DNA from 4 places in the Pseudomonas sp. E45-MNA-CIBAN-0222 genome. Region 1 is predicted to be linked to each of the others. Evidence: riboswitches for the same ligand, from Rfam matches in the RefSeq annotation. Region 1 holds a riboswitch; each other region holds the start of a gene.
The links. A riboswitch is a leader RNA that binds a small molecule or an ion and turns the genes downstream of it on or off. The one in region 1 is predicted to bind cobalamin.
Positions count from the first base shown of each region.

Region 2: another riboswitch for cobalamin. It lies ahead of cobW (cobalamin biosynthesis protein CobW); the one in region 1 lies ahead of AAEZ08_RS16830 (TonB-dependent receptor domain-containing protein).
Region 3: another riboswitch for cobalamin. It lies ahead of cobG (precorrin-3B synthase); the one in region 1 lies ahead of AAEZ08_RS16830 (TonB-dependent receptor domain-containing protein).
Region 4: another riboswitch for cobalamin. It lies ahead of AAEZ08_RS02505 (energy-coupling factor ABC transporter permease); the one in region 1 lies ahead of AAEZ08_RS16830 (TonB-dependent receptor domain-containing protein).

Region 1 is NZ_JBEOPU010000011.1:65,644-71,206, reverse strand. It holds gene AAEZ08_RS16835 (AAA family ATPase) at 1-1,368, shown strand, start outside; cobalamin riboswitch at 1,608-1,824, shown strand; gene AAEZ08_RS16830 (TonB-dependent receptor domain-containing protein) at 1,923-3,779, shown strand; gene AAEZ08_RS16825 (cobalamin-binding protein) at 3,802-4,602, opposite strand; gene AAEZ08_RS16820 (hypothetical protein) at 4,602-5,009, opposite strand; gene ribA (GTP cyclohydrolase II) at 5,006-5,563, opposite strand, start outside.
Region 2 is NZ_JBEOPU010000001.1:570,478-576,040, reverse strand. It holds gene AAEZ08_RS02550 (alpha/beta fold hydrolase) at 1-88, shown strand, start outside; gene AAEZ08_RS02545 (ABC-F family ATPase) at 179-1,768, opposite strand; gene cobM (precorrin-4 C(11)-methyltransferase) at 2,186-2,941, opposite strand; gene AAEZ08_RS02535 (cobalamin biosynthesis protein) at 2,953-3,411, opposite strand; cobalamin riboswitch at 3,527-3,745, shown strand; gene cobW (cobalamin biosynthesis protein CobW) at 3,840-4,895, shown strand; gene cobN (cobaltochelatase subunit CobN) at 4,902-5,563, shown strand, end outside.
Region 3 is NZ_JBEOPU010000001.1:555,269-560,831, forward strand. It holds gene AAEZ08_RS02465 (TonB-dependent siderophore receptor) at 1-960, opposite strand, end outside; gene AAEZ08_RS02470 ((2Fe-2S) ferredoxin domain-containing protein) at 1,133-1,849, opposite strand; gene AAEZ08_RS02475 (cobalt-precorrin-6A reductase) at 1,903-2,640, opposite strand; gene cbiE (precorrin-6y C5,15-methyltransferase (decarboxylating) subunit CbiE) at 2,637-3,842, opposite strand; cobalamin riboswitch at 3,914-4,114, shown strand; gene cobG (precorrin-3B synthase) at 4,215-5,546, shown strand; gene AAEZ08_RS02490 (precorrin-8X methylmutase) at 5,539-5,563, shown strand, end outside.
Region 4 is NZ_JBEOPU010000001.1:561,834-567,396, reverse strand. It holds gene AAEZ08_RS02520 (magnesium chelatase ATPase subunit I) at 50-1,063, shown strand; gene AAEZ08_RS02515 (vWA domain-containing protein) at 1,045-1,743, shown strand; gene cobF (precorrin-6A synthase (deacetylating)) at 1,778-2,548, shown strand; gene AAEZ08_RS02505 (energy-coupling factor ABC transporter permease) at 2,572-3,222, opposite strand; cobalamin riboswitch at 3,259-3,459, opposite strand; gene cobJ (precorrin-3B C(17)-methyltransferase) at 3,504-5,174, opposite strand; gene AAEZ08_RS02495 (precorrin-2 C(20)-methyltransferase) at 5,218-5,563, opposite strand, start outside.

The sequences.
Region 1 (5,563 bases):
CAGCTCGACGAGGAGCTGGCGGCCTTTGCCGAACTACTGCCCGCCGAGCATCTGCAGCGTTGGCGCGAAAATCCGGCGCAGACCTTTATGCAGCTGGACGCCAGCATCGCCACGCGGCTGCAGCAACTGCAGGCGCAGACCGAGCTGGCCGATGAGCTGCGCCAGCGCGAGCAGCGCCGCAGCGACGAGCAATTGCAGCAGCGTCATCGCCAGGAGAAACAGGCAGGCTGCAGCGCGCGACTGAGCGAGCGCGAGAAACTGCTGCTGGCCTGCCAGCAGGCGCTACGTACCAGCCTTGGCGAACAGACCAGCGCCAGCGCCAGCGCCTGGCAACAGCAGCTGGACGCGACCATCCAGGCTGCGCGGCAAACCCAGGCCGAGATCGATCGGCACCTCAACGAGAGCAAGCTTGGTCTGACGCGGCTGCACGGCGAGCAGCAGAACTGTCGACAGCGCCAAGCCGAACTGGAACAGGAACGCGACGCGCTGAATGCGGAACTGGGCGCCTGGCGCGCCGCCCATCCGGCGCTGGACGACACCACCCTCGCCCAGCTGCTGCATATGGACGACCAGCTGATCGCCGAGGCGCGCCAGCGCTTGCAAGAGAACAGCGAAACCCTGACCCGCTGTCGCGAGCGTCTCGACGGCTGCCTCAACCGCCTGAACCTGCACAAACAGCAGCAGAGCGACGCCCCGGATACCGAGCAGCTGCAACAGCGCCATGCCGAGCAACTGCAGCAGTGCGAGCAGGCCGACCAGCGCTGCGCGGAAACCCGCGCCCAGCTGATCGACGACGACAAGCGCCGCCGCCAGAGCCAGGCGTTGCTCGCGCAGATCGACGCCGCGCGGGCCGAGCATCAGCGCTGGGGACGCATCGCCGCGCTGATCGGCTCCAGCGACGGCGGCGCCTTCCGCAAGATCGCCCAGGCCTACAACCTCGACCTGCTGGTGCAGCACGCCAACGTGCAGCTGCGCCAACTGGCGCGGCGTTATCGGCTCAAGCGCGGAGGAAGTCCGCTGGGCCTGCTGGTCATGGATACCGAGATGGGCGACGAGCTGCGCTCGGTGCATTCGCTGTCCGGCGGCGAGACCTTCCTCGTTTCGCTGGCCCTGGCCCTGGGCCTGGCCTCAATGGCGTCGAGCAAGCTGAAGATCGAGTCGCTGTTTATCGACGAAGGTTTCGGCAGCCTCGATCCCGAGTCGCTGCAGATCGCCATGGACGCGCTGGATTCGCTGCAGGCCCAGGGCCGCAAGGTGGCGGTGATCTCCCATGTGGCGGAAATGCACGAGCGCATTCCAGTGCAGATCCAGGTGCGCCGGCAGGGCAATGGGCAGAGTGATCTGCAGATTGTCGGCGGGCTTTCATAGGAGCTGTCGCCGTTTCGGGCAGGTCTACAGCCTGCTTCGCCGCGAGGGCGCGCCTCCTACTGGTTCGATGTGCACTGGCCTGCTTTTGTGGGAGGCCCGCCCTCGGGGCGAAGCTTTTGACTTTGGGCAGGCGCGCAGCCTGCATTCGCCTCGGGCACGTGCGCCAACTGGCTTGACGTGCACTGGCCCGCTTTTGCATCACCCGCTTGTGTTTCCCCAGCACCGGCCGTAAGGTTCGCGCGTTTTCTTATCCGCCCAGGTGTGCACGACCGCAAGGTCCGCATTAAACGGGAAGCCGGTGCGCTCGATGAGCAAGGCCGGCGCTGCCCCCGCAACGGTAATCGACCGCGATCCTCAGGGATCGCCGTCCGCTCCACAGCCACTGTGTTCCGACATGGGAAGGTGAGCGTGATGCGTGTCGAAAGCCCGGAGACCGGCCTGACGGATTCGACTGGTGTTGCGGAGGGCAGCACCGTCAAGCGCTGCTGCCCGTCATCCCCCGCGCTTGTTCCTGCCCTCCTCAAAAGTCTGCGATCTTTTGAGGAATTCCAAGAATGAAACTGTCCCGACTTGCCCTGGCCGTAGCGCTGCTGCCCGGCGTGCAGGTGTTTGCTGTTGAGCAGGAGCTGCCAAGCATGCTCATTACCTCCGCCCGCCAGGCTGAACCCCGCGCCCAGGCGACGGCAGCCAATACCGTATTCACTCGCGCCGATATCGAACGGCTACAAGCCCGCAGCGTGCCCGAGCTGCTGCGGCGTGTGCCAGGCGTACAGGTGAGCAGCCCTGGCGGTGTGGCGTCGCTATCGCTGCGCGGCACCGGTACTGCACAAACGCTGGTGCTGGTCGATGGCCAACGCATTGCTTCAGCCACCAGCGGCTTCGCCCGTCTCGACTACTTGGCCATTGACAACATCGAGCGTGTCGAAGTGATCCGTGGCCCGCGCTCCTCGCTTTACGGCGCGGATGCCATTGGTGGCGTCATCCAGATCTTTACCCGTGGCGGCAAACCCGGAATAAACCCGGAAGTCCGCTTGGCCGCCGGCAGCGACCAGACCTTCCAGCGCAGCCTGAGCCTCGCAGCCGGAACGGAGCAGACTCGCGTCCACCTCGGCGCCAGCCTCGATGAGCGCGACGGCTTCGATATCACCCGCGACAACCGCGGCGCCGATCGGGACAACGATGGCCAGCGCAACAAGGCCCTGCACCTGAAGCTGGATCACCAGTTCGATGCAAACTGGAAAGCGGGCTTGAGCCTCAACGACCAGCGCGGCAAGAACGAGTATGACGATGCCAATGATTTCGAACCCGGAACGCCGCAGGACGAGTTTCGGGTCAGCAGTTACAGCGGCTACCTGGACGGTCAGTTGACCGACATGTGGAATAGCCGTCTGGAACTGGGTCGCAGCTTCGATCGTAATCACGCCGTCGGCGCCGGCAGCGCTTGGAACAACACCCTGTTGGAAACCACGCGTCATTCGGCGGCCTGGATAAATCGGCTGCAATTGAGCGAGCGCCACCAACTGAGCGTCGGCGGCGACTGGTATGAAGACCAACTCGATTCCGCGACGATTTTTCAGGAAGACAGCCGCGACAATTCGGCTTTCTTTGCCCAGCACAGCTTTCAAGGCGAGCGCTTCGGCACCGAGCTGGGGCTACGCCACGATGACAACCAGCAGTTCGGCAGCCACAACAGCTGGAATGCCGCGGTCAGCCTGCCAGTGGGTGAGTCGCAGCGCTGGATTCTGAGCTATGGCGAAGGCTTCCGCGCTCCGACATTCTCCGATCTTTACGGACCGCCGTTATGGGGACCGAATCCGGACCTCAAGCCGGAGACCTCGAAGACCTATGAGTTGCAATGGCGCGCCGAATTCGACGAGACCCAGCTGGAAGCCGCGCTTTATCGCACCGATGTCGAAGACATGATCGCCTGGGGCGAAAACCGGATGGGGAACGTCAGCCAAGCACGGATCAATGGTTTCGAAGCCAGTGCGGCACGCGAGCTGCTAGGCTGGCAGGCGAATATTGGTGTGAGCATCATCGATCCTCGCGATCGGGACAGCGGCCATACTCTGGCGCGACGTGCAAAGCGCACGCTCAGCGTCGATCTTGATCGCACTTTCGGCACGCTATCAGCCGGGGCCGGCTGGCATATTTCCAGCTCCCGCTACGACAACGCCAGCAATACACGCGAATTGTCCGGCTACGGCACTTTCGATGTCCGAGCAGCCTGGCAGAGCCACTCAGCGCTGCGTTGGGAAGCCAAGGTCAACAACCTGTTCGACCGCGACTACGCGCTGGCGACCTACAACCGCCCAGACGGAATTAATTGGTGGGATCCGTCGCAGAATTACGGTTATCGCGAGGCGGGCCGCACCGCGCTATTCGCCGTCACCTGGACTCCCTCGCTCTAATCACGTTTACCAGCGCGCCCGCTCAGGGCGCTGCCGCCATCACTTCGCAGAGCTTCCCGATCGCCCCCAGCATCTGGAAGCTCGGCCGCTCCAGCCCCTTGTCCGGCACTTCAAGCAGTCGACCGCTGCGCACGGCACTGAGCTGCGGCCAGGCCTGCCACTCATCCAGCTGCGCACCGCTACCGGCCAGGATGACTTCGGGATCGCGGGCAAGCACGGCTTCGATGCTGACCTGAGGTGCCGCCAGGGTCAGGTCGGCGAAAACGTTCTGCCCCCCACACACCTCGATAGCTTCGCTGATGATCTGCCGTCCGCCGAGGGTATACAGTGGGCGATTCCATATCTGGTAGAACACCCGCAGTGGCTCCGCGCGCACGTAACGGCTGCGCAACTCGGCAAGGCCTGCGCGAAATTGCTCCGCCAGCCGCTCGCCTTGTTCGACGCGGCCTACGGCATTGCCAACCACAACGAATTGTTCGGCCAGTCCTTCGAGGCGGGTTTGTTCGACAACTAGAATGGGAATACCGAACTGTTGCAGCTGCTCGCGCTGGCTACGCGGCACGCTATCCGGCCAGAGCAGCACGAGATCAGGGCGCAGGCTGAGCAGGGTTTCCATCTCCACCTGGCCGTAGCGCCCAACCGAAGGCACTGACTGCAACTCGGCAGGGCGCTCGCCACCATCCAGGACGCCAACCAGCCGGTCGGCAGCATCGAGTTCGAGCATGATCTCGCTGAGCGATGGCGCCAGACTCACCACCCGCTCGGCAGCCAACGCAGGCAATGACGCCAGGGAAATCAGCGCAGCGAGGAGTAGACGTCGCATCAATGCAATTGCCGCGGAATGCGGTAGAGCACCAGCAACACCAGGCTGCCGAATACCAGCAGCAGGCGGGCAACCGGCTCCATGCCGAACAGCGCACCCGCAGCACCGAACCAGGCCGGTAATGAGGCGATCAGTAGGCCGTGACGGCGAACGCGACGCAGATCGTTCCAGGCGGTGTCCTCCACTGGACCGTTCAGCGCCTGTTCGGTGGCGATCAGTGCATGTTTGAACCGGGTGAAGGCCCGCAGGCTGAAGAACAGCGAGACGAGGCCTGCAGCGAAGAGTGGCAGACCCCAGTCGGCAAACACCACCGATGTGCGCCCAAGCACCAGCACCGGCAGCACCATCAGCAGCGTATGCAGCCAGCCGTCACGTGCGAGCTGGCGAAGGGCGGCGGCGCGCGTCACGACTGCTCGGCTTCGCCTTGGTGAATCTCGCCGAGCATGTGGCCGAGCTTGCCGGCCTTAGTGGCGAGGTAGTTGCGGTTGTACGGGTTATGCGCGATCTGCAATGGCTTGCGTTCGGCGACGCGAATGCCGAAGCCCTGCAGCGCCTTGACCTTGCGTGGGTTGTTGGTCATCAGCTTGATCTCGGCGATGCCCAGGTGCTCGAGCATCGGCAGGCAGATGCCGTAGTCGCGCATGTCCGGGGCGAACCCCAGACGCTCGTTGGCTTCGACGGTGTCGGCGCCGGCATCCTGCAGTTCGTAAGCGCGAATCTTGTTCAGCAGGCCGATACCACGGCCTTCCTGGCGCAGATAGAGCAGCACGCCGCGGCCCTCGTCGGCAATCGCGCGCAGTGCCGCTTCGAGCTGGAAGCCGCAGTCACAGCGCAGGCTGAATAACGCATCGCCGGTCAGGCACTCGGAGTGCAGACGACCCAGTACCGGCTTGCCATCGGCCACATCGCCGAGCGTCAGCGCGACATGTTCCTTGCCAGTGTCCTGGTCGAGAAAACCATG
Region 2 (5,563 bases), on a different contig from region 1:
GCCGTGCGGCCACTGGATTCAGAACGAGCAGGCGGAGAGGGTGAGCGCGCTGCTGCTGGACTTTCTTGCCCGCCGCTTTGCCAGCTGACGAGCGGCAAGACGCACTGCTGAGGCGATGCCTATGAGTCTGCAGCGCCCTCTCCGAAGAAAGAGGCGCTGCGATAGGGGCGGGTGAGGCTCAGACCAGCACGCCCTGGCTGCGCAGGTAGTCGTCGTAGCTGCCGCTGAAGTCGGTCACGCCGTTCTCCGACAGCTCGATGATGCGCGTCGCCAGCGAGCTGACGAATTCACGGTCGTGGCTGACGAAGATCAGCGTGCCCGGGTAGTTCTCCAGCGCCAGGTTGAGTGCTTCGATCGATTCCATGTCCAGGTGGTTGGTCGGTTCGTCCATCACCAGAACGTTGGGTTTCTGCAGGATCAGCTTGCCAAACAGCATGCGGCCCTGTTCACCACCGGAGATGACCTTGACCGACTTGAGGATCTCGTCGTTGGAGAACAGCATGCGGCCAAGGGTGCCGCGTACCAGCTGTTCGCCGCCCTGGGTCCACTGGCCCATCCATTCGAAGAGGGAGAGGTCATCCTCGAAATCGTGGGCATGATCCTGGGCGTAGTAGCCGTACTCGGCACTCTCGGTCCACTTGACGCTACCGCTGTCCGGAGTCAGTTCGCCAACCAGGGTGCGCAGCAGGGTGGTCTTGCCGATACCGTTGGGCCCGATGATCGCCACACGCTCGCCGGCCTCGACGGTGAAGCTGAAGTTCTTGAACAGCTCCTTGTCGTCGAAGCTCTTGGACAGGCGTTCCACAGTCACTGCCTGGCGGTGCAGCTTCTTGGTCTGCTCGAAGCGGATGAACGGACTGATACGGCTGGAAGGCTTCACTTCGGCCAGCTGGATCTTGTCGATCTGCTTGGCACGGCTGGTGGCCTGCTTCGCTTTGGAGGCGTTGGCCGAGAAGCGGCTGACAAAGGTCTGTAGCTCGGCGATCTGCGCCTTCTTCTTGGCGTTGTCCGACAGCAGCTGCTCGCGCGACTGAGTGGCGGCGGTCATGTACTCGTCGTAGTTGCCCGGGAACAGGCGCAGCTCACCGTAATCGAGGTCGGCCATGTGGGTGCAGACTGAGTTCAGGAAGTGGCGGTCGTGGGAAATGATGATCATGGTGCTGTTACGCGCCGTCAGAATCGTTTCCAGCCAGCGGATGGTGTTGATGTCCAGGTGGTTGGTTGGTTCGTCCAGCAGTAGTACATCCGGATCGGAAAACAGCGCTTGCGCCAGCAGCACGCGCAGCTTCCAGCCTGGGGCGACTTCGCTCATCGGGCCGAAATGCTGCTCAAGCGGAATACCCAAACCAAGCAGCAGTTCTCCGGCACGGGATTCTGCGGTGTAGCCGTCCATTTCGGCGAATTCACCTTCGAGTTCGCCGACCTTCATGCCGTCTTCTTCGCTCATTTCCGGCAGTGAGTAGATGCGGTCGCGCTCGGCCTTGACCTTCCACAGGTCCTCATGGCCCATGATCACGGTGTCGATCACGTTGAATTCTTCGTAGGCGAACTGATCCTGGCGCAGCTTGCCCAGACGCACGTTCGGCTCGAGCATCACCTGACCCGCAGAGGGCTCCAGATCGCCACCGAGAATCTTCATGAAGGTCGACTTGCCGCAGCCATTGGCGCCGATCAGACCGTAGCGGTTGCCACCGGCAAATTTGACGGAAACGTTTTCGAACAGCGGCTTGGCACCGAACTGCATGGTGATGTTGGCGGTAGAAATCAAAGACTTGTCCTGCGGGTGTAACAGCGGTGGTTAATCGCCTGCCTCCGTTCCCCATACCAAGTACGTACCAGTTTGATTCTGGCAGGCAGCTTTTCGAGCTCGTTCCAATCGGAGGCCGAGCTCAGCCATTTGGCATAAGTTGAGAGCAACATCTGGACGCGGTACCCAATGGGTTTGGCCATGAACGAAGAGGGTTCATGGCTAATCGTCAGGTACATGGTTGCGTAGGTGTGTCGGGCGTCGTATTGCCGGCTGCCGGTGCTTTGAGCATCTAGCGCGGCGTGAAAGTCGACAATGGTAACACTTGGCTCTCCGTTCCACAGCCCGCGCGTGCTCGGCGGCTAGACGAAAGGCCATTGCCCAGGTGGGCATGGCGGCCACTGTTATTGGCTATCGCCCAAGACACCCGCGCTTGGGTCACGGGCTCGGCGAGCGATACAGGTGCGTCGTGTCTACGTTGTACAGCGCCGAATCGGCAAACGCTTCGGCCGTCAGCACTCGGCCGACGAGGATCAACGCCGTACGGCGAAAGCCCTTCTCGCTTACCTTGGCTTCGATGTCGGCCAGGGTACCTGTCACCCAATCCTGATCGGGCCAGCTGGCGCGGTGCACCACGGCAATCGGGCAATCCAGGCCGTAATGCGGCAACAGCTCGGCGACGATGCGGGACAGGTGCTGAACGCCAAGATGAATCGCCATGGTCGCGCCGTGGCGGGCCAGGTCGTGCAGTTCTTCACCGGGGGGCATATCCGACTTGGTGGCGTAACGCGTCAGGATCAGCGTCTGGGAAACCTGCGGCAGCGTCAGTTCGACGTCCAGAAGCGCGGCGCAGGCGGCCGTCGCGGTGACGCCCGGAACGATCTGGAAGGCGATGCCAAGCCTCCGCAGGTGGCGGATCTGCTCACCGATGGCGCCATACAGAGACGGGTCGCCGGAATGCACCCGCGCTACGTCCTGACCCTTGGCATCGGCCTGCCGGATCAGCTCGATGATCTCGTCCAGATGCAGCTCGGCGGTGTTGATCACCTGCTCGGCGCCATGACCTTCGAGTACGGCGGCCGGGACCAGCGAGCCGGCGTAGAGGATGATCGGGCAACTGCGCACCAGACGCTGCCCTTTGACGGTGATCAGTTCCGGATCGCCCGGGCCGGCGCCGATGAAATAGACGGTCATGCAAACTCCAATCAGGAAAGGCGGGTGACGGCGATCGCGCACGTTGCGTTGGCGGAGCGCAGCTTTCCGCACAGCAACTTGGCTTTGCCGTCACTCAGGGATTCAGCCTGTGCCAGGGCGCTGGCCTCGGCGAGTCCGGCGCTGCCAGTCAGGCTCTTGCTGAGCGGCGAGGTCTCGCTGAGCGCCGCATCATACGGCGCGAGCTCTGCAGCTGACAGCAAGGCCAGGGGCAACTGCAGGTGCGCTGCCAGCTCGTGCAGGCCTGGCTCGTCCGTTTTGCGCTCACTGCTGGCAAGGCAGCTGAGCGCTGCGATCGCCAATCCATGCTCCCTCAATGCGCGATGCAGAAGCGCCTCGAGTTCGATCCGGCTGCAGCCCCTGCGGCACCCGAGGCCCGCGACGTACAACTGCGCACCCGACGCTGCAGAGGCATCGGGCGCGGACGAATCTTTGGCGGTTTGGAGGGGCATGGCGCTCAGTCGTAAGGACCGTAGCCGAACACGGTCAGGCATCAAGGGGGCGCAAGGACACCACGAAGCTTTTCCCGAGGTCAACCGTGGCGATTGACCCGCTCCAAGGCTCTGCGTAGCCTTCACGGGTCGAGGTTCTCTGGCGCTGCCAGAGCTAAGAGGGAACACGGAAAGCCGTGGCTGCCCCCGCAACTGTAAATGACTGACCCTTGGGTGCGCCGCGTAGCTGGCGCGCCAGCCACTGCAACTGACGCGGGAAGGCGAGGGTAATGGCAGGCGCGCCACGCGTTGCCCGGTCGTGAGCCAGGAGACCTGCCTCGCTACACATTGACAACCGGGCGGGGTGCTCCGGTGGTGCTTGTTGGCGCACGTCGCCAAGTAGTGTCCGCCTGCCTGCTCATCTATTTCTCGATGCTTGCAGGGCCACGATGAAAACCCTCTCCAAACTTCCCGTCACTATCGTTACCGGCTTTCTCGGCGCCGGCAAAACCACCTTGCTGCGCCACATGCTGGGCGATGCCGAAGGGCGTCGTATCGCCGTGATCGTCAACGAGTTCGGTGAGCTGGGCATCGATGGCGAAATTCTCAAGCAGTGCTCCATCGGCTGTAGCGAAGAGGAGGCCAACGGCCGCGTCTTCGAGCTGGCCAACGGCTGCCTCTGCTGCACGGTGCAGGAAGAGTTCTTCCCGGTGATGCGTGAACTGGTGGCGCGCCGTGGCGACCTTGACCATATCCTCATCGAAACCTCGGGCCTGGCGCTGCCCAAGCCGCTGGTGCAGGCCTTCAACTGGCCGGAAATCCGTAACGCCTGCACCGTGGATGCGGTGATCACCGTCGTCGACAGCCCGGCGGTGGCCGCCGGCACCTTTGCCGCATTTCCCGATCAGGTCGATGCCCAGCGCAAGCTCGATCCCAATCTCGATCACGAATCGCCTCTGCATGAGCTGTTCGCCGATCAGCTGGCCAGCGCCGATCTGGTCATCCTCAACAAGGCCGACCTGCTGTCGCCAGAGGCATTGGCAGCGGTCCGGGCCGAGGTGGCCGAGGAGCTGCCCGAGGGGGTCAAAGTCATCGAGGCGCACGGCGGCGAGCTGCCGCTGAACGTGCTGCTGGGCCTGGATTGCGAAACCGAACTGCACATCGAAGGGCGCAAGACCCATCACGATCAGGAAGACCATGAAGAGCACGATCACGAAGCCTTCGATTCTTTCTCGGTCGATTTGCCGGAGGCCGCTGACGACAGGCTGCTGCAGGCGTTGAAAGACGCGGTGGTCAAGCACGGCATCCTGCGCATCAAGGGCTTCGCTGCAATTCCAGGCAAGCCTATGCGCCTGCTGCTGCAAGGCGTGGGGCAGCGTTTCGACAAGCACTTCGACCGCCCCTGGCAGGCCGGTGAAGTGCGTACCACCCGGCTGGTCATCATCGGCCAGTCGCTTGACCCAGCAGCGATAGACGCCGAACTGAACGCGGCACTGGCGGGCTGACCGGCCGTGCATCTGCTGCGCACCCAGCCCGGCCAGCAATTGCCGGCCGACAGCATTGCCGACCTGGGCCAGACGCCTGGGGACATCGTCGTGCTGTGCACGGGTGATTCGCATCTGTCACTGCTGGCCGAGGTGGCCGGCCAGCTGCCTGAGGATTACCCCAGCCTGCGGCTGGCGAGCCCGGCCCAGTTGGGCAACAACGCGTCGATAGACTTCTATGTCGAGCAGGTCCTGCAGCACGCCAAGGTCATCCTGATTTCCGTTCACGGTGGCGTCAGTTACTGGCGCTACGGAATCGAACGGCTAGTGGAGCTGGGCCAGCGCGGCGCCAAGATCATCATGGTGCCGGGCGATGACAGCCCTGATCCTGAGTTGAGCGAGCTCGGCAACGTGCCGGCCGAGGATAGCCATCGGTTGTGGCAGTTCCTGCGCCAGGGTGGCATCGACAACGCGCGCCAGTTCTACCACTGCATCGCCAGTCGCTGGTTGGGCCGAAACTATGCCTGGCACGAACCCGAGGCGCTGGCGCGGGTGGCGATCTATCACCCCCATCAGTCATCCGCGTCCTTGGATGATTGGCAGCGCGACTGGCGAGCGGACGCACCGGTGGTTGGGCTGATCTTCTATCGCACGCAGGTTCAGGCGGCGAATACGGCCTTCATTGACAC
Region 3 (5,563 bases), on a different contig from region 1:
CATCCGGCCCTGCTTGTAGTGGCTGGCCAGGCGCAGCGTCCAGACTTCGTTGAGGTCGTGTTCGAGTTCGGCCTGCAGCGTTTCGTTGTCGTTGCTGATCGGCCCATCCGAGGGTTCGCCATAGAACGCTGAGCGGGACACCTTGCCCAGGTCGCCACCGGGCGCGACCACGCCGCGATCGAAGGTCTGGCGGTTGCGCACCACCTCTGCCTGCACCAGCAGCCGCGTATCAGGGCTCAGCTCCCAGCTGAAGGACGGCGCGACGAACTGGCGCTCAGCCTCGCGATGATCGCGGAAGCTATTGCCATCTTCGATGGCGATGTTCATGCGATAGAGCATGTTGCCGTCTTCATCGAGCGGCGTGTTCACGTCCAGCGCAGTGCGATAGCGATCCCAGCGACCGGCGCTGAGATCGAGACGGGCAAAGCTGTCCAGCTGCGGGCGCTTGCTGACGATATTGATCGTGCCGCCCGGATCACCGCGTCCGTAAAGGCTGGCCGAAGGCCCCTTGAGCACTTCGACCCGCTCGATATTGGAAGCGTCCGGTGGGTTCATGAAGCCGCGGTTGACGCTGAAACCGTCCTTGTAGAACTCTCCGGTGGTCAGCCCGCGCACGCTGTACTCGTACATGGTCAGGCCACCGAAGTCGTTCTGCCTGGCGACACCGCCGGCGAAGTCCAGCGCCTTCTCAACGCGCGGGCTGTCCAGATCCTGCAGCACGGATGCTGGAACGACGCTGATCGACTGGGGTATTTCCTCGATGGGTGTGTCGGTTTTCGTCGCGCTGCGCGTGCGTTTGGCGCGGTAGCCCTGAACCGGTCCATCGGCGCGTTCCTGATCTGCCGTGATGGTGACGGAGTCCAGTACCGCCGCTTCCTGTGCCCCTGCCAGCGGTACGCCAACCAACATCAGCGCCGTTCCGGCACCCACCCACCTCAATACTGCACTTGCGTTATTCATGCTAAAACTCAAACACCGATGTTATATCGTAACAATGCTGTAGGTTTAGCAAGCGAGTGTCAATGGAACGATTCGTATATGCGCTTGAACCAACGGGTTGGCGATCAAGAATCTGGTAAGCAGTTGGCGTGCGCGTGAAAGCCTGGACTAACGCCAGGCTGCCCCTACAGGTTCATTGGCCCGGCATCAGCATTTCGGGCACCTCGCGCCCGGCGACGAACAACTCGTCGACCAACCGTGTCACCTCCGCCTCGTTGCGAACCCGGTACCACTTGCCGGCCGGATAGACGCTCAGCGTCGGGCCCTGATCGCAGGGGAACTGGCACTGCGTCCGGGTGATGTGGACGCCACCGGCGCATTCGAGCTTGCCGGCGGCCTTGAGCTTTTCCCTTAGCCCCTTCCACAGCGGCAAGGCACCGCGACGTGTGCAGCGCGGGCCATTGCATAGCAGCACGCGGTGCTCATGCAGGGGAATCTTCGACCAGGCGTGCACATCCGGAAGCGGTGCGACGTCGGTGCACGGCAGGTGCAACTCCGGTCGGTCGATCAAGGCGCAGGCCGCTTCGACGGGCAGCGCCTCGGCGGTGCCAATTGCACTGGCCACGAAGATTTGCTCAGCGCCTTCGAGCTGCACGAGTTCGCTACGCAGCCAGTCAAGATGAGCGCTGCTCGATTGCGGCTCGAGGTCGATCACCAAGAGTGGCCGACCGCTTTCACTGACCGCATTCCACAGCGGTTCGTAGCCTGAGCCTGTATCGATCACGTCCCGCAGCGCTTGTTCGTCGCGCAAAGCAGCCAGACGTGCACGGAATACTTCGGCGAACGAGCCTTCAGACAGGTCGGGACCGACGAACAAGACGCGGGCGTAGGGTGAATCAGCGGTAGTCATTGGCTCTCTCCTTAGCGGCGCGCAGCATAGCAGCGACGGGCGAAGGCGAGCGATCAGGCGCTGGAATCGACGCCGACGGTTTTGAGCGCCGAAAACAGTTCATCACGGCGTGCGAATTCCCGGCTCACCGCCGGTAGCAACGGGCGACGCAGGAGCAGGACCGGCAGGCCCCGCTCACGAGCCACCTGCAGTTTGGGTTCGGTGGAGTCGCCGCCGCTGTTCTTGCTGACGAGCACATCGCAATTCAGCCGGTCGAACAGCTGCCGCTCGGCCTCAAGGTCGAACGGACCGCGGTCGCCGATAATTTCGGCTCGGTCAGCCGATGCCTGTGCGTCCAGGCAACGAACTGTCCAGTGTTGGTGTTCAGGAATTTCGTGCAGGTGCGCCAGCGGCTCGCGGCCGAGCGTGAAAAACGGTCGCTGGAAATCGCCCAGGGCGCCGATCAGCTCAGCCCAGTCGTTCACCTCGTGCCAATTGTCCCCCTCGCCTGCTTGCCAGGCCGGGCGGCGTAACGCCCAGCATGGAATTCCCGCCTGTTCCGCCGCGATTGCTGCATTGGCGCTGATCTGCGCCGCGTAGGGGTGCGTGGCATCGACCAGCAGCTCGATACGTTCCGCCGCGATGAAGGCAGCCAGCCCCTGCGCACCGCCAAAACCGCCTACGCGGACCTGGCACTGGAGGTCGCCGGGCACGCGTCCCAGACCGGCCAGACTGTAAACATGCGAGGAGCCAAGGCCGCGAGCAAGACGCAAGGCATCGCCCGTGCCGCCGAGCAGGAGGATGCGGGTCATCGCGGCTTCTCGACCTGCAACAGCGTGATCGGCAACGCTCCACGCCAGGTATCGAAACCGCCCAGCGGCTGCGCATGCGCCACGGATATCCTCGTCAGCTCGCCGCCGATGCGTTCACGCCAGCTCATCAGCAGCGCCTCGCTCTGCAAGGTCACCGCATTGGCCAGCAACCGCCCGCCCGGTTTAAGGCTGGCCCAGCATTGCTCCATGACACCCGGAACCGTAACGCCGCCGCCAATGAAGATCGCGTCCGGCTCGGGGAGGCCTGCCAGTGCCTCAGGCGCCCGGCCTGCCACCAGACGCAATGCTGGAACGCCCAGCGCGTCGCGGTTGTGTTCGATATGGGCCTGACGCCCGGCATCGGCCTCCACCGCGATCGTCCGGCAACTGGCATGCGCACGCATCCATTCGATGCCAATGGAACCGCAACCGGCGCCGACGTCCCACAGCAGTTCGCCGGGCATGGGTGCGAGCCGAGCCAAGGTCAGCGCGCGGACGTCCCGCTTGGTCAGTTGGCCGTCGTGTCTATAGAGCTGATCGGCAAGACCGGGTGTGAGCGGCAGGCGCTGGGCATTCGAGTCCGCTACGCATTCAACAGCCAACAGATTCAGATCGGCAATCACATCGAATGACCAGTCCGCTGCAAGGGAATCCAGCCGCCGTTCCCTGGCGCCGCCCAGATGCTCAAGCGCGGTCAGACGGCTCGCACCAAAGCCCCGGCTCGTCAACAATTGCGCCACCTGAGTGGGGCTGGTTCCGTCGTTGCTGAGGATCAGCAGCCGCACACCAGGAGATATTTTGGCGCTCAGTGCCGCGAGCGGTCTGGCAACCAGGGATACCACCTCCGTTTCCTGCAGCGCCCAGCCAAGACGTGCCGCGCCCAACGAGACTGACGACGGCGCTGAGAACACCCGCATCTCCTGTGCATCCAACTGCCGCGCGAGCGTGGCGCCAATGCCATAGAACATGGGGTCTCCACTTGCCAGCACGCATAAAGGCGAGCCGCGACTTGAAAGCACCGGTTCCAGGCTGAACGGCTTCGGCCAGCACTCTCCCAGGCCCTGCAAGTGATCGGGCAACAGCGCCAGCTGCCGATCACCGCCGATGATGCGTGTTGCCTCACCGAGAGCCTGCCGAGCCGCTTCGCCGAGCCCGGCCCAGCCGTCTTCGCCGATCCCCACCACCGTCAACCAGGGCGTCATCCCGCCTCTCCATCACAATGCCAAGCCTTCGTCGGGACAGGCTTGGCTGTCGCGTCGTCCGGCAAAGCGGGCATAATAGCGCCTTCGTCGGTGCCCGCCGCGACCACGCCACGGGCCTAAGAGGGAATACGGAGCGATCTGATGATCGTGACCGAGCTGCCCCCGCAACTGTAAACAGCGAATCCTCCGCACACACGCCACTGGGAAACCGGGAAGGCCGCGGACGATGAAGACCTGTCAGCCAGGAGACCTGCCGACGACGCTGGTCGCGAGTGCCAACATCGGGCGGGGTGTACCGATGCCAACTGAGTTCAACGAACTCTCCCGGTCTGGTCGCCGCGTCTTTTGGTTACAGGTGCACCGTGCGCGACCATGCCTCCCATGACTGAACTGCCCTTTCCTCGCCCAAGCGCTTGCCCTGGCCTGCTGCGCATCGTGCAAGCGCTGGACGGCGGCATCTGCCGAGTCAAGTTGCCTGGCGGCGCTCTGGCCGCGAGTCAGGCGCGCGCGATCGCCGAGGCGGCGCAGCGCTTTGCGAGCGGCGTGCTCGAGCTGACCAACCGCAGCAATCTGCAGATCCGTGGTGTACGTGCCGAATCCGAGCAAGAGCTGATCCGCTCATTGCTGGAAGCGAACCTCGGCCCGTCGGTGCTCGATGCCGACGATGTGCGCAATCTCATGCTCAGCCCCGCGGCCGGCCTGGACCCTCAGCAGCACATGGATACCCGGCCACTGGCCGACGCACTCCTGGCGCTCTTGCAAAACAATTCCGCGCTGCACGTCCTGTCCGCCAAGTTCGCCATCCAGCTCGATGGTGGTGAGAGCCTATGCATGCTCGAACACCCTCACGACCTCTGGTTACGCGCCCTCCCCGGCGCCCCGCAGTTGATATTCGGCCTGGCCGGCTGCCCGACCGACAAACCGCTGGGCATGGTTGCCGCTGCGAACGCCGTACAGCTGGTCGAAGCGATCCTGCTGACCTTTCTGGAGTGCGCCGTCCCTGAGCAGAGCCGCATGCGTCAGCTGCTCGAATGCATCCCGGCCGATGAACTGGTGCGACGGGTTCAGGCGCGCCTGCCATTCGCAATTTCACCCGTAGCGGTTGAATGCCAACGCCAAATCCCTGCCGCTGCCCCGCCGATTGGCATCATCGCGCAACGCCAGGCAGAGCTCGCGATGGTCGCGGCCAGCGCGCCGCTAGGGCGGATCAGCGCCGAACAACTTGGCGCCGTTGCCGAACTGGCGCAGCGGCATGCAGATGGCAGCCTGCGGCTTACGCCCTGGCAGGGTCTACTGATTCCAAATGTGCAGATCCACGAGGCGGACAACGTACTCGCAGCCCTCACGCAAGTCGGGCTGCTCACCAACAGAGCCGCTCCCCTGCCCAACCTGATTGCCTGCACCGGTTCTGCCGGCTGCGCGCGCGGGCTGGCCGACACCAAGCACGACGCTCTGGCGTTGGCGGCCTGCCTGCAACAACACGACGCGCACCCTCAGGTTCACCTCAGCGGCTGCTCGCGATCCTGTGCGGCTGCGCATGTCGCGCCGTTCACACTGCTTGCAGTCGGTGACGGCCTCTATCAGCTCTACGAGCGCGCCGCGAATGTGGCCGGTTTCGGCCAACCACTGGCACCCCCCATGAACATCGACCAAGCGGGCGCCTGGCTCGCCCAGCACCACGCAACGGGACGCATCCATGCTTGATTACATCCGCGACGGTC
Region 4 (5,563 bases), on a different contig from region 1:
TCCTCCATCCCACCCTACGTACCGCTTTCTGCCTCTACGGATGCCTGCCATGCCCGATAGCCATTTCCCCCTCGCCGCCGTGGTCGGAGCCGATGACCTCAAGCTGGCCCTTTGTCTGGCAGCAATCGATCCCGCGATTGGCGGTGTGTTAATCGAAGGCCCTCGCGGCATGGCCAAATCGACCCTGGCGCGAGGGCTGGCGGACCTGCTGCCAAGCGGCCAGTTCGTCACCTTGCCGTTGGGTGCCAGTGAAGAACGCATCGTGGGCTCGTTGGATCTCGATGCAGCTCTGGGTGAAGGGCGCGCCGAGTTCTCGCCGGGCTTGTTGGCCAAGGCCGATGGCGGCGTGCTCTATGTCGACGAGGTCAACCTGCTGCCGGATCACCTGGTCGACCTGTTACTCGATGCGGCGGCCAGCGGCATCAACCATGTGGAGCGGGACGGCGTTTCCCATCGGCACCCATCGCGCTTCGTGCTCATCGGCACCATGAACAGCGAGGAGGGCGAACTGCGGCCGCAGTTGCTCGACCGTTTCGGCTTCAACGTTGCGCTGGACGCGCGGCCACAGCCTGCACAGCGGGCGGAAATCGTTCGCCGTCGGCTGAATTTCGATGCCGATCCGCAGCGCTTTCTGTCCTCTTGGTCGGAAGAGCAGGGGGCGCTGCGGGCGCGCTGCCAGCAAGCGCGCGCCCAGCTGAGCGATATTCCGTTGGACGAGGCAGCACTGGAGCAAATCAGTCAGCGTTGCTTTGCCGCCGAGGTCGATGGGTTGCGAGCTGATCTGGTCTGGTTGCGAGCTGCTCGCGCCCATGCGGCCTGGCGTGGCTCGGTACGCATCGAGGCCGAGGACATCGATGCGGTGGCCGATTTTGTTCTGCGTCATCGGCAGCAGCAGGCAACGCCGCCTTCACCGCCGCAGCAGCAGTCACCGCAGGCACAACCCAAGGAAGACGCCGGTACCTCCAGGGATGATCAGGGCGCTGGCGACTGGGGGCAGCTGCCGGCCCAGGTTCAACCTGTGGGTGCTCGGCGTGAACCGCCTCGCTGGTCAAAAAAGCCCTGAGCATCCGCCCACGCAGCGCCTCCGGCGCGGATGCACGAGCAGCACCGGGTAGCGTGAATGGAGGGCGGCACGGCGCCAGTCGCGGCGGCGTGTCTGGGCGGATCGACTGGGCCGCGACCTTTATGCTCAACGGCAGGCCGCAGCGCCGCGATGACCTCGTCATGAGGCCGCGCAGTCGGCGGGCGGGTGAAGTGTGGTTGGTGATCGTCGATGCCTCGGGCTCGACCCGTCGCCACGGTGCGCTGAGCAAGGCGAAAGGGCTGCTCGGCGAGGTGTTCGAGCAGGCCCGGCGGCAACGAGTGCGGCTGGCGCTTTTGCGGGCCAACGGCAAGCAAGCCGACTGGGTTTGGCCAGGTCACAAGGTGACCGGTGTGCAGCAACAATGGCTGGCTGATCTCGGCGCAGGTGGCGGCACGCCGCTATTGGATGCCTTGCAGCAGGCGGCAGCATGGCAGCGTCGTCGGCAGCAACTCAAGCCCGCCGAGCAGCATCGACTGCTGGTCCTCACGGACGGCCGCTTGCGTGAGTCGACAGCTCTGGAACCGAGTCTTTGCCCGGTCGTGCTGGTAGACATCGAGAGCGCCCCGATCCGCCTGGGCCGTGCACGGAAACTGGCCGAAGAACTGGGCGCGGAGTATCAGCACATCGACACGCTCGCGACCCTGAACAACCCTGTCTAAACGACCAACCTTTAGCGCAATGGAGCCAGAACCTGTGAAAACACTACTGATCATCGGCATTGGCGCAGGCGATCCCGATTTTCTGACGGTCCAGGCGATCAAGGCGTTGAACCGCGTCGACGTGTTTTTCCTGATGGACAAGGGCGCCTCGAAGGACTCGCTCATCCACCTGCGCAAGCACATCTGCGAGCGCTTCATCGACACGCCGGGGTATCGCTTCGTCGAGGCCGAATGCCCCGAGCGCGTGCGAGGTGTCGCCGACTACCGGGCCAGCGTTGTCGACCTCAATCAGGACAAGCAACGGGTGTTCGAGCAGATGGTCCACCATGAGCTGGCCGATGGTGAGGTGGGCGGCTTTCTGGTCTGGGGTGATCCTGCGCTGTATGACAGCACGCTGCGCATCGTCGAGGACATCGTGCAGGCGAGCCCGGAGCCCATCACCTACGAGGTGATCCCCGGCATCACCAGCCTGCAGGCGCTGGCGGCCCGGCACAAAGTCTGCTTCAACAGCATCGGTCAGGCCTTTCAGGTCATGCCGGCCCGGCGATTGGCCGAGGGCTTTCCTGACGGGCTGGATAGCGTACTGGTGATGCTCGATGCGCGGGATACCTACTGCCTGTTCGTCGATCAGGAGATGGACATCTATTGGGGCGCATACGTGGGCACCGCGGATGAGGTGCTGATTGCAGGAAAGGTCGGTGAGGTGGCGGAGCAGATCCGCGGCACCCGCGCCGAGTTGCGCGAGCGGCATGGTTGGATGATGGACAGCTACCTGTTGCGTCGCCGCAGCGCTGACGAAGACTGATCGTCAGCGCTGGCGTGGCCTGATCAGGCGGTCGCGAGGGTTTTGACGGTGGTGAACCGGCTGATCAGCGGGTTATCTGCAAAGCGTTTGAGCGTGCGGACAACCAGGCAGGTGAACAACGGCTCGAGCAGCACCAGCGGCAGGTAGGAAACGGCGAACATCGCCCAATTCTGCAGAGGCGTGGGTTCGTTACCCAGCGACAGCCAGAAGCCGACCATCAGCACCACGCCGCCGTAAAAGGCTGCGTCGAACTTGACCACTTCGGCCCAGCGAATCACGCGCCCGCCTTGGGCGAAGAAGTGCCGGCCGAGCAGGCCATGGGCGGCGATCAGCGGCAGGATCAGCGACAGCGAGTTGACCGCCAGGTGCACCAGATCGGACGGCTCGAACAGCAGCCCTTGCAGCAGCAGGCCAATAGCGAATCCGAACAGCGTCGGCACGAAGCCGAATATCACATAGACAGCCGACGCACCCACGAAATGCAGTTCCGAGGCGCCGACCGGCATGTGAAAGACCTCCATGAAGATGGAGAAGAACAACGCGGCGAGCAGGGTCTTGACCCAGATGTCGGGGCGCCACATCAGCTTGGGCAGGAACACGGCCAATGTTGAAACGGCTGCGGCGTTGGCAAAGACGATTTTTGCGGCGTTGAGTACGCCAGGTTCGATATGCATCGTTCTCCCTCCGAGGGATGCGGGTTGAAAGGCGCCGGGATCGGCACGCTGATGGCAGGTCTCCTGGCTCACGGGTCAATGTGCACCTGCGTCTTCCCAGCCGATCAGGCCAGTGACTTCATTTGCAGGTGAACTCGCCGTTCACAGTTGCGGGGGCAGCGCAGGAGTAGCCCGTGGGCGTACCTGCTTCCCTCTTGCCTCTGCCTTTGGGGCAGAACCATCAAGCGTCGCTAGGGTAGTGGGTTTATCGGCTTTCGGCACGTCTAAAACGAGGTTTCCGTTCAATCGGCAGGGTAACTTCTGGGGGTATAGACCCAGTCGCCACCGTCCGGCTTGGCAAACCGGCAGGTCTGCGACGAGCCGATGATGACCAGCGTGCGCATGTCCACCTGTTCGGGCGTGAGGTCGCCAAGCGTGGTGACAGTCAGGGCTTCGGCTGGGCGACCGATGTCGCGGCCAAGCACAACCAGTGTTTCCGGTTTGCGGTAATGGCGAAGTATTTCCAGCGCCCGCCCGAGCTGCCAGGGCCGCGCCTTGGAAATGGGATTGTAGAAGGCCATGACCAGATCGGCCGCAGCGGCGTGTTCCAGACGCTTCTCGATCAGCGTCCAGGGTTTGAGATTGTCCGATAGCGAGAGCATGCAGAAGTCGTGACCCAGCGGCGCGCCGGCTTTGGCGGCGGTGGCCAGCGCCGCCGATACGCCTGGCAGCACCTGCAGATCCACGGCGTGCCAGCGGGGGTCGCTTGATGCGTGCAGCGCTTCCAGTACCGCGGCGGCCATGGCAAACACACCGGGGTCGCCGGACGATATCACCACAACCCGGCGACCGCTGGCGGCCAGCTCGAAGGCATGGGCTGCACGCTGCAGCTCCTCGCGGTTGTCGCTGCTGTGGCTGACCTGGCCTGGCCTGAGCGGGCCGGCCATCTTTATGTATGTCTCGTAACCGAGCAGGTCTTGCGCCTCGTCCAGCGCTTGGCGCGCCGCAGGCACCATGAATTCGGGAGCGCCCGGTCCGAGGCCAATCACCGTCAGCGAGCCGCGGGGCTGACCGATCTGCTTGATGTCGATCGGCTCATCTGCGAGCAATAGCCGTGCGCGCTGGCTGCGACTGTGCTGCGCCGGCAATTGCGTGGTGTCGTCGCTGTAGCGGATCGGCAGGCCAAGCTGGCTGGCCACGTGTTGCAGCTCGGTGCTGGACATGAGGTGGAGCGGTGCGATCAGGCAGGCAAGGCTGTGCGGCGAAAAGCTGGATTCATCGATCAGCTGCTGAACTTCGGTATCCAGTTCCGGGCCAACGCGTTCGACATGAATCGCGATCAGCCTGGGGTGGATGCTCAACGTGCACGCATCGTCCTGCCGGAGCGGGCTGACGGACACCCGGTGTTGCGCTTGCGGGTCGAGCGGCAGGCTGAGTTCATCCAGCCAGGGCGCCGGACCTTCGACGCGCACCGGCGCGCCGGCCAGCAGGTCGCTGACGAATCGCTTGCCTTGTTCCAGATCCCCCAGCACATAACCGGACGGCGGGGAGAGCAGGCAAGCGCCGAAGCGCAGCTCGCCGCTGGTGGTGATGGCCGGGCTGACCTCCAGTGCGGCGCCGATCTCCCGGGCCATCCGATTTACGCCTGCCAGGCCGCCGAGCAAGGGCACCACTGCGCTGCCATCCTCACCAACCACCAGTACCGGGGGCTCGTTGTCCTTGTCGCCCAGTACTGGGGCCAGACTGCGGATCACAATCCCCGCCGCGCACAGCGCGATGATCGGCGTGTTGGCTCGATACAGATCGCGCAGATGCTCGCCAAAGTTATCGTACGGCCTGTCGGCTTCGACAGCGCGTCCGCTCAGCCCATAAACCTGTGCTCCTGGATAGACGCGCTGTATCCGTCTGGCGGTGTCGAGGGCAGAGGCGCCAAGTACGACGATGGCGGGTGCGGTAGTTGCGAGGCCGGGCATAGGGCATCCGAGAGTCGGGTGGGACAGGGGAATAATCGCAGCTTCAGCCGCGCCATTTCTCGCCGGGAACGAGGATCATCGAGAAGTAAGGAGATGACATCGGCTCCACCTCATCCAGCGGAACGATCTTCTGGTTGGCCATGGTGGCGCGTTCGACGTAGTGCGCGCGTTTCTCGAGTCCCAGCTCCTGCAGTACGCGGCGGACCTTTTCGAAGTTGCGCCCGAGCTTCATCACCACGGCCGCCTCTGCGTCACGCAGCCTTTGCTTGAGTTCCGCCTCCGGCAGCACGCCGGACAGCACGGACAGGCTCTGGTTGCGGTAAACCAAAGGCGTGCCGAGCACCGAGGTGCAGCCCAGCATCGAGCAGACGCCCGGCACGACCTCGACC